Regions from separate parts of the Agrobacterium sp. K11 genome, predicted to be linked through region 1. Evidence: predicted binding sites of a transcription regulator. Region 1 holds the regulator's gene; each other region holds the start of a gene.
The links. Region 1 encodes LexA, which represses DNA repair genes until DNA is damaged. Its sites were predicted from a motif close to TGTTCNNNNTGTGTTCNG; they were not measured.
Positions count from the first base shown of each region.

Region 2: a site for LexA is predicted at 1,491-1,508, ahead of AC5SEO_RS10975 (putative DNA modification/repair radical SAM protein). Genes of this name have one in related genera too.
Region 3: a site for LexA is predicted at 1,441-1,458, ahead of AC5SEO_RS06655 (PA0069 family radical SAM protein). Genes of this name have one in related genera too.

Region 1 covers NZ_JCAHRB010000005.1:58,212-61,488, reverse strand. The annotation lists gene AC5SEO_RS13165 (ComEC/Rec2 family competence protein) at 1-45, shown strand, start outside; gene AC5SEO_RS13160 (glutathione S-transferase family protein) at 62-745, opposite strand; gene lexA (transcriptional repressor LexA) at 1,185-1,907, opposite strand; gene AC5SEO_RS13150 (VOC family protein) at 2,119-3,000, shown strand; gene kdsA (3-deoxy-8-phosphooctulonate synthase) at 3,000-3,277, shown strand, end outside.
Region 2 covers NZ_JCAHRB010000004.1:271,451-274,727, forward strand. The annotation lists gene AC5SEO_RS10970 (UdgX family uracil-DNA binding protein) at 1-253, opposite strand, end outside; gene AC5SEO_RS10975 (putative DNA modification/repair radical SAM protein) at 253-1,485, opposite strand; gene greA (transcription elongation factor GreA) at 1,707-2,183, shown strand; gene AC5SEO_RS10985 (glycosyltransferase family 4 protein) at 2,275-3,277, shown strand, end outside.
Region 3 covers NZ_JCAHRB010000003.1:289,645-292,921, forward strand. The annotation lists gene AC5SEO_RS06645 (FAD-binding oxidoreductase) at 1-739, shown strand, start outside; gene AC5SEO_RS06650 (hypothetical protein) at 767-1,285, opposite strand; gene AC5SEO_RS06655 (PA0069 family radical SAM protein) at 1,574-2,731, shown strand; gene rnhB (ribonuclease HII) at 3,069-3,277, shown strand, end outside.

The DNA.
Region 1 (3,277 bases):
GATCTGCCGCAGCCCATCATCCGGCTGCTGGCGGCGTCGCAATGACAGCCGCCAGCATGGATCATCGGGCCTTGGCGCGCAAATCTTCAGTCAATTCGCCGATCTCGCCAACTTCCTCTTCATGACCAGCGTCGCGCCAGCTCTCCTTCAAACCGGCCTCGTACCATTCTTGCATGGCAGGCAGGGCGAGCAGCCGGTCGCAATAGGCTTTCGCTGCTGGCGAAAGATCCGCGCTGCCATAGGTCTGGAAACGGAATGCAACCGGGCAGAAGAAAGCATCGACCGCCGTGAACTTTTGACCGGCGAGATATGGCCCGCCGAATTTTGTGAGACCCTCGCTCCACAACGCATCGATCCGCTTTATATCGGCTTTAAGCCCGGCATCGCCGCCCCTGGGTTTGACCCGAATGCCCACCGACATGGGATAGAGATTGCGCAGCGAGGAAAAGCCGGCATGCATCTCACTTGCGGCCGAACGCGACCAGGCCCTCGCATGCTTGTCGCTTGCCCAGACACCCTGGTGTCTTTCGGCAAGATATTCGACGATCGAAAGCGTTTCCCAAACCGTCATACCCTCGTCGACCAGGCAGGGCACCTTGCCCGTCGGCGAAAAGGAGGAGAAGGAGACGCCTTCGCCGAACGGAATGAGCTTTTCATCAAAGGCGATACCGAGCGTGCGCATCAATACCCACGGCCGCAGCGACCATGAAGAATAGTTCTTGTTGGCTATATAAAGATCGTACATGGCGTATCTCCCGGATATGACGCGTATTTCTACACCTGCCAAGCGTTCACGGAATATCGAAAATTATCCATGGCTCCCATAAACGCCGTTGATGAATGGTGATGTGGGGTCGCTGAGAGCGCGACTTGCGATAAGTCACCCTTTGGTGACCACTAAAACTGACTGCGCAACACGACAGAACAACGTCGCTAAAAAACAGCGGATGGGATCGCTTCGACAATTATAGCGAACAGCCCATTCGCCACCACGCCTGTAGCGAAACCGAAGCATCTTTATGGAGTAGGAACTCAGTTTAGAAAGGGCAACGCGCATAGGCTGAATGGCGCATATCCTCGTGCACCCGCAAAAGCACGCCACGTTTGGAAACAGCCAAACCCAATATAGGCGCCATCTTCACGATGACGCCTATTGTAAAGTGAATACGTTCGGTTCGATAAGATCAATGGTAGCGGCGGATCAGCCCCACCAGCTTGCCCTGAATTTTCACCCGGTCGGGCCCGAAGATACGGGTCTCATAGGCTGGGTTTGCCGCCTCGAGCGCAATGGAGGCTCCCTTGCGGCGGAAGCGCTTCAGCGTGGCTTCCTCGTCATCCACCAGAGCCACAACGATGTCCCCGGGATTGGCGGTGTTGCCGTTGCGGATGATGACTGTGTCGCCGTCGAAAATGCCGGCCTCGATCATCGAATCACCCTTGACCTCAAGAGCGTAATGTTCGCCCGTGCCAAGCATGTCTACTGGCACGGCCACATCATGGGTGTTGTTCTGGATGGCGGAAATCGGCACGCCCGCAGCGATGCGGCCCATGACCGGCACGGTGACAGCCCCGCCCAGATCATTGGCCGGCGTCTTGGGGGCAGGGGCCGGTTCCGGCGTCTTGGGCTTGCCAAGGCTGCCTTCGATAACGCTCGGCGAAAAGCCGCGCTGCGGCCTTGCACCCGGCGTATAAGCCTCGGGCAGCTTGATGACTTCCAGCGCCCGAGCTCTATTCGGTAGCCGACGAATGAATCCTCGCTCTTCGAGAGCGGTTATCAGGCGGTGGATGCCGGATTTCGAAGCAAGATCGAGTGCGTCCTTCATTTCATCGAAGGAGGGCGGCACGCCGGACTCTTTCATTCGTTCATGAATGAAGAGAAGCAATTCCTGCTGTTTGCGCGTGAGCATGAGGAAAACACCCTTTAGAATCGTAGTGGAAGTCGCGAAACAAATACAGAACGAACACTATATGTTCCATATGTGTTCTGCAATCCCCTAAAATTTCGTGAAGGTGCCATCTGTTGCTGTGATGATTTGCCTCATAGCACGCAATTGTGCTTTTGTGCGGTCGAAACCGTCCCGGCATGCTCCGGGCGGAAGGCCAGCAGGATACATTTTCATGACGAAACCCTATAGCGTTGACCATCTCGTTTTGCCCGTGGAAGTCATAGGCGTCGCCGTGAAGCGCCTCGTCAGTCTTGGCTTTACGGTTGCGCCGGAGGCTCTGCATCCTTTCGGCACCCAAAATGCCTGCGTATTTTTCGCCGATGGCACCTATCTGGAGCCGCTCGCAATTACTGATCCGGCTAAATATAATGCGTCAATAGAGAGGGGTGATGTTTTCACTGGCAGGGATGTGGCCTTCCGGCAACGGGACGGGCAGGAGGGTTTTTCGGCTCTTGTCGCCAGGACTGAAGACGCCTTGGTTGACCATGAGCGGTTTCGGGCAGCCGGCCTTTCGGCGGGCGATGTTTTCGAGTTTTCGCGGCCTGTTCGGATGCCGGATGGCTCGCAAGGCGAGGCGGCGTTCCGGCTTGCTTTTGCTGCAAGCGGGGCGGCCGCGGATTTCTTTTTGTTCAGTTGTCAACGGGTTCAAGCCCTTCCGGGCGATCGCACCATGCTGGAGCGCCACGCCAATGGTGTCACCGGCCTCAGTGAAATCGTCCTGTTTACCGGCGGCGATATGAAGGTGGCGGGCCTGATCGAGACGGTGTTTGGCTGTGAAGGCAAATGGTCTCCGGGCGGTGATATGGTTTTCGCGACCGGCAATGCCAGCATCAGATTGACCGGAAAACCGGCTTTCAGCGGGCAGGCCCTGAATGCTCAGGATGGCAACGAAGGCGGATTGCGCGGCGCGGGCATCGTCTTTTCGTCACACGATCTTGCCGTGACAGAGGCGGTGCTTGCTGCTAATGGCGTGTCCTGCGCAAAAGCGGACGGCCGTCTGGTGGTGCCCGCAGCACCCGGTCAGGGTGTTGCCTTCGCCTTCGAGGAAAAATGATGAGCGTTACGAACAATCTTAAAGTCACCGCCGGCGACGGCGCCAGCAAGGTTTCCTTCTCGAATACCGAGCGGTTTTCGCTGATTGCCGGCCCCTGCCAGATGGAAAGCCGCGAACATGCCTTCATGATCGCTGGCGTCCTGAAGGAGCTTTGCGACAAGCTGGGAATAGGGCTTGTCTACAAGTCCTCTTTCGACAAGGCGAACCGCACTTCGCTTTCCGGAAAACGCGGCATCGGCCTGGATAACGCGATGCAGGTTTTTGCCGATCTCAAGAA
Region 2 (3,277 bases), on a different contig from region 1:
GTGCGAAACGACCCGGATCGCTATGACAGATAATCGCTTGCGCCAACGTCACGAAGGAGGCTGGAACGGACACCTGCACGTCATCCGCACGGGCCGCCGGCAAAGGCTCTCCGGCAAAATCGAGAAGCCCGGCTTTCTCATCCCGCAACCGCCAGTCAATCGCCTCCGGCGGCACATTGGCGGCGAGAGCCGCGCGCGCCGCATCACGCCACTCGCCGAAATCGCCCCGCCCTTCCAGAACCGGGCCGTACATCACAGCAGCGATAATTGTTCGGGCTGCGGAGCAAACATCGCTCGCAAATCCGGCCGTTCAGTCAGCTTGCCCGGCGTCCAGCCCTCGGCAACGATGAAGGCCTTCACCTTTTTCAGGGAAACGCCGAAGCGGGCGATATCCTCCAGCCGCAATCGGCGAAACCGGCGTGAAGACAGGATCGAGGCGACCGTCTTGGTACCGAAGCCGGGCACGCGCAGCAATATTTCGCGATCCGCCACGTTCACGTCCACTGGAAAACGGTCGCGATTTTTCAGCGCCCAGGCAAGCTTCGGATCTATATCGAGATCGAGCATTCCGTTACCGCCGATCGCGGTTATTTCACCAATGTCGAACCCATAAAAACGATAAAGCCAGTCGGCCTGATAAAGCCTGTGTTCCCGCATCAAAGGCGGCTTGATGAGCGGCAGGTTCTTCGACGAATCCGGAATGGGGCTGAAAGCCGAATAATAGACGCGCCGCAAACCATAGCTGCCATAAAGCCGGGCGCTGGTGGACAGAATGGTGCTGTCATCAGCCCCATCCGCCCCAACGATCATCTGCGTGCTCTGTCCGGCAGGCGCAAAACGTTTGGTCTTTCGCGTCCTGACAGTCGGCTCCCCCGCCTCCTCAATCTTCAGGCGGATATCAGCCATCGAGCGGCGAATATTGGCGGGCTGCTTTTCCGGCGCAAAACGGCTGACGCCGCTATCAGTCGGCAATTCGATGTTGATCGACAGCCGGTCGGCGTAAAGCCCCGCTTCCTCAATAAGCTTTGGCGATGCTTCGGGAATGGATTTCAGATGGATGTAGCCGCGAAAGCCATGCGTGACGCGCAGTTCCCGCGCCACCCGCACCATCTCTTCCATCGTGTGATCGGAAGAGCGGATAATACCGGAAGAGAGAAACAGCCCCTCGATATAGTTGCGCCGATAGAACTCCAGCGTCAGCCACACCACCTCCTCGGCAGTAAACCGCGCCCGCTCGACATTGCTCGAAGAACGATTGATGCAATAGGCGCAATCATAGATACAGAAATTGGTGAGCAGTATCTTCAGGAGCGAAATGCAACGCCCGTCCGGTGCATAGGCATGGCATATGCCTGACCCCTCTGTGGAGCCAAGTCCGCCGGATGCAGCAGAGCTGCGTTTCGTCGTGCCGCTGGAGGCACAGGACGCATCGTATTTGGCCGCATCGGAAAGAATGGCCAGCCGTTGCCTGATTGACTTCTTCATGGTTATGTTCACTATATGTTCTATTGAAAAATGTCAATCTCATCTGTTAAAGCCCTGAACGAATGCAAGAAAATGCCCGTCTCAAATTTGCTGGCATTTCGTTGTCGTCTTCTGATATAGTCGGCTTAGTTATGATTTTGGCATGGTTCCGGAGTTCCCCTCCGGAACCTGTTTCTTTTTGTGTCTGCAAGTAAAGCGACAGGACTGCGAAGGATAAAAAAATGGTAGAAAAAGTACCGATGACGCACGGTGGATTCATCAAGCTGCAGGAGGAGCTGCGCTTTCGCCAGCAGGAGGAGCGTCCCCGTATCATCGAGGCAATTGCGGAGGCGCGCGCCCATGGCGACCTTTCGGAAAATGCCGAATACCACGCTGCCAAGGAAGCCCAGAGCCATAACGAAGGCCGCATCACTGAACTCGAAGACTTGACCGCACGCGCGGAAGTCATCGACCTTTCCAAGATGTCCGGTTCCAAGATCAAGTTTGGCGCCACCGTCAAGCTGATCGACGAGGATAGCGACGAGGAAAGAATCTATCAGATCGTTGGCGACCAGGAAGCCGATGTGAAGGCTGGACGCATTTCCATTTCCTCGCCCATCGCCCGCGCCCTCATCGGCAAGGAAGTCGGTGACAGCATCGAAGTCAATGCACCGGGCGGCGCCAAGGGTTACGAGATTCTCGCCGTACAGTGGGGCTGATCTGCCCTTTCATGCAATGCGCCCATCGGGCGCATTGCATTGATATCCTGAACTGAACATCCTGCCTTAGCCGCAAAGACGGAAGCCCATCTTGTCCCACGCCAGTCTGAAAGATGTGCAGGTGCTTGCGCCGAACTTCAAGCGCAGGCTCTCCGGCGTTACCTCCACCATCGTGCAGCTTATTCCGGTACAAAACCGGCTGGGTCAGAAAGTGGCCGTCATCGGCCCGGGCCTGCCGCAGCATCTGCCACATGTGCGCTTCCGTGATCTGTGGCGGCTCTGGCAAAACGGCACGCTCAGCGGTCCGCGCATCTGGCACGCCCGCCGCAATCTCGAAATGTTGCCGGGCATTCTCATGCGTGACGTGCTGCGCATGAAGGTGAAGCTGATGTTCACCTCGGCGGCGCAAAGGCGACATTCCGCCTATACCCGCTTTCTGATTTCAAAAATGGATGCGGTCGTCGCGACAAGCGGCCGCTCAGGCTCGTTTCTGGAAGTACCACACGGCGTCGTCATGCATGGCGTCGATACCGAGCTGTTTCATCCCGCAACCGGCCCGGAGGATACGATCGCTTCGACCGGCCTGCCTGGGCAATTTCTCATCGGATGTTTCGGACGGGTGCGCCACCAGAAGGGAACAGACCTTTTCGTGCGCGCCATGATCGAACTTCTGCCCGACTATCCCGAATGGACAGCCGTCATCTCCGGCCGCGTGACCGCAGAGCACAAGGCCTTCGCCGACAAGCTCGTGGCCGATGTCGCAGCAGCCGGCCTTGCGGACCGCATCGCGTTTCAGGGCGAGGTGGACGACATCAAGCCCTGGTATCGGCGGCTAACCCTCTATGTCGCACCGTCACGCAACGAGGGCTTTGGCCTGACACCACTGGAAGCCATGGCGTCCGAGACGGCTGTCGTTGCCAGCAATGCCGGCGCCTATGAGGAAATGATCGTCAAGGGCGAGACCGGCATGGTCGTTGAGGCCGGCGACTACGCGTCCCTGCGGGATGCCATTAAAACCTATCTTGCCGATCCTGCTCTCGCCAGGGACCATGCCCGTGCCGGACTTTCGCATGTGCGCACTGCATTTCCGCTGG
Region 3 (3,277 bases), on a different contig from region 1:
TCTTCGATCCACTGAGGACGCGTTGAAGCTGTTCGAAATGGCCTCGAACCTCTGCGGCACAGCGCTGACCGGTTTTGAGCTGATGCCGCGCATCGGCGTGGAATTCACCGCCAAACATATTCCCGGCGTGCGCGATCCGCTACAAACGCCGCATGACTGGTACGCGCTCATCGATATCTCCACCTCCGATTCGGCTGAGACGGCTGAAACAATGATGCAATCGCTGCTGGAGCGCGGTTTTTCGGCCGGGCTGGTCGAGGATGCGGTGATCGCTTCATCGGAAGCGCAGCGTCAGGCGCTCTGGCATATGCGCGAAAGCATGTCGGATGCGCAAAAGCCGGAAGGCGGCTCTATCAAACACGACGTTTCCGTTCCGGTGTCGAAGATACCGGAATTCATGGCAACGGCGGAAAAGGCCGTTCTTGCCGCCATTCCCGGCGCCCGCGTCTGCGCCTTCGGCCATCTGGGCGATGGCAACATCCACTACAATATTTCCCAGCCGGTTGGTGCGGACAAAGCTGAATTCATCGGTCGCTGGCGGGATATGAACGAGATCGTGCACGGCATCGTGCTGTCGCTCGGCGGCTCGATTTCGGCCGAACATGGCATCGGCCAGTTGAAGCGCGACGAGCTGGCCGCGATCAGGCCTGGCATTGAAATGGACCTGATGCGACGCATCAAACACGCCTTTGACCCCGCGGACATCATGAACCCCGGCAAGGTGATCACCGCCCGCTAGGGATAGCAGCTTCATCATCGTTGCAGATTAGTTGGAAGTTCTCGCCGTCCAGGCGGGAACCAGTTCCGCATTCAGGCGGCGCGGCTTTTGCGCGTGCACGAGCTGTGTCAGGCCCATGCCGGATTTTGCGATCGCCACCGCATGTTTCTTCGGCATCAGGTAGCCGCATTCCAGGGGAGGACGGCGGCGCACTATCCGGCTGAAAAAGGGCCGCTTGTGATACCGGGACGGCGAGAAACGCGCGGGCTCGGCACAGACAGCCACATATTCGAGAATCTCTTCGATCCAGCCGCTCTGCGGACGCGCACCCGGTTCGACCAGCAGGATCCAATGCCCGCGCGCCGAGCGCATGACATCCTCAATATCCCACTGCGCATAAAAACGGCAGCCAGCGGCATCGGCGACGCGCGACGATCCATCGCGCGAACCGTGATCGAGGATCACAACGTCGCTTACCAGCCCTTCCACGGCCCCGGTTACAAGCGCAGACAGCGTATGCGCCAGTTCCGGTTCCTGATCCCGGCATTCCATTATGACTGTCAACATATGCATAGCTCTAACGCATCGCACAATAAATTGCCACTGCACTGGATGTCAGAAAATCCGCGACCGTTCAGGCTTAACTCCAGCCCACCTTCAGGTGGGATTGATAGAAACAGGACCCCGGTGGCGGGTCGGCCAGCTATCGATTTTGCATTTTTTGTTCTTGTAATGTTCTCCTTTCTGCGGTAGGAATTTAATCATTCGAAGAGGCAATGAAACGCCGGTTCGAGTGGAAACGGTTTAGGGCGTTGGCTTGCCTTGAGAGGCGTGCGGCACCCTGGGAGCATCCAGATGAGAGACCATACGCTTTCGGAGCAGGCTGCTTTCCAGCCGAGCCATACGCCTGACATTGCCAATGCGTTGGCCGATGCGTCGGGCCTGCGCATCGAGATCGACCGTCGTCGCGGGCGTGGTGCCGGACTTAACCCGGGCGGGCGCTTTGAGGCCCTGCAGCGGGAGGTTTTCGACGATGGCTGGCAGACCCTCGAGGAGCTGCCGGAGTTCCGCACCGAAGTGCAGGTGGAAAAGCCGCGCAGCATCATCAGCCGCAACGAATCGCCTGACATCCCTTTCGACCGTTCCATCAATCCCTATCGCGGCTGCGAACATGGCTGCATCTACTGTTTCGCCCGTCCGACGCACAGCTATATGGGGCTTTCTGCGGGGCTGGATTTCGAGGCGAAGCTTTTCGCCAAGCCGGATGCGGCAAAACTGCTCGAAAGGGAGCTGGCGAAGCCCGGCTACAAGCCGCGCGTCATTGCCATCGGCACCAATACCGACCCCTATCAGCCGATCGAGCGCGAATGGCGGATCATGCGGCAGATACTGGAAGTGCTGGCAAAGGCCGACCATCCCGTCGCCATCGTCACCAAATCGGCCCTGATCAAGCGGGATATCGATATTCTCGCGCCCATGGCCAAGAAGGGTCTAGTCAAGGTTGGTATTTCCGTGACGACGCTGGACCGCAAGCTGGCACGCAGCATGGAACCGCGCGCCGCCACGCCCGAAAAGCGGCTGGAAGCGGTCAAGGCGCTGACGGATGCCGGCATTCCCGTGGCGGTTATGATGGCACCTGTCATTCCCGCACTCAACGATCATGAGATCGAACGAATTCTCGAAGCCGGCAAGGCCGCTGGCGCAACGGAGGCCTCCTACGTGCTGCTGCGCCTGCCGCTGGAGGTCAGCCCGCTCTTCCGCGACTGGCTGCTGCGCAACTATCCGGACCGCTACCGGCATGTCATGTCGCTGGTGCGCTCCATGCGCGACGGCAAGGATTACGATGCGGAATTCGGAAAACGCATGAAGGGTGCTGGTCCCTATGCATGGCAGATCGGCAGGCGTTTCGAAATGGCGACGAAACGGCTTGGCCTCATCCGCCGTGGCATTCACCTGCGCGACGACATCTTCGTGCCGCCGGGAGGTGCCGGCGTGCAATTGTCGCTGCTTTGAAAATATGAGGCCCGCTTGGCCGATCAAAGGCGCATTACGATGCGCGCAACGATACCCAGCGGTGCAGACCCATAAAGAGTGGCAGCCCTTTCCTGTTGACGGGGCCATGCTCTTGACGAAATGCCCGGCGGGTTTTCCCTGGCCCGTCGGACATCACCCCCGGAACCCGCCGCCTCGCGTGCGATCGTTTTTCCTCCGCCGCCCCGTTGGAGGATCAAAGGTCATGACGACCTAAGGGGCACGGTTGGCCACGCCCCTTGACCCGGCTGGCCGCGCCCGTCATCGCCCGCTTCCGGGGGCTTGCAGGAGATCGGGTGTGTGTGCAAGTTTCTGCCGCATGAAACGCCGCACCACACCCGATTCTCCTGCCCTCTTTGATCTCGCCGATACGGGCCCCGATTTCTCCTTCGAACTTGAAGCGAGGAAGAAGGGGCTTTGGCCCGTGGCCGGCACGGATGAGGCAGGCCGGGGGCCTCTCGCGGGACCAGTGGTTGCGGCAGCTGTCATTCTCGATCCCGACAATATTCCTGGTGGTCTTGACGATTC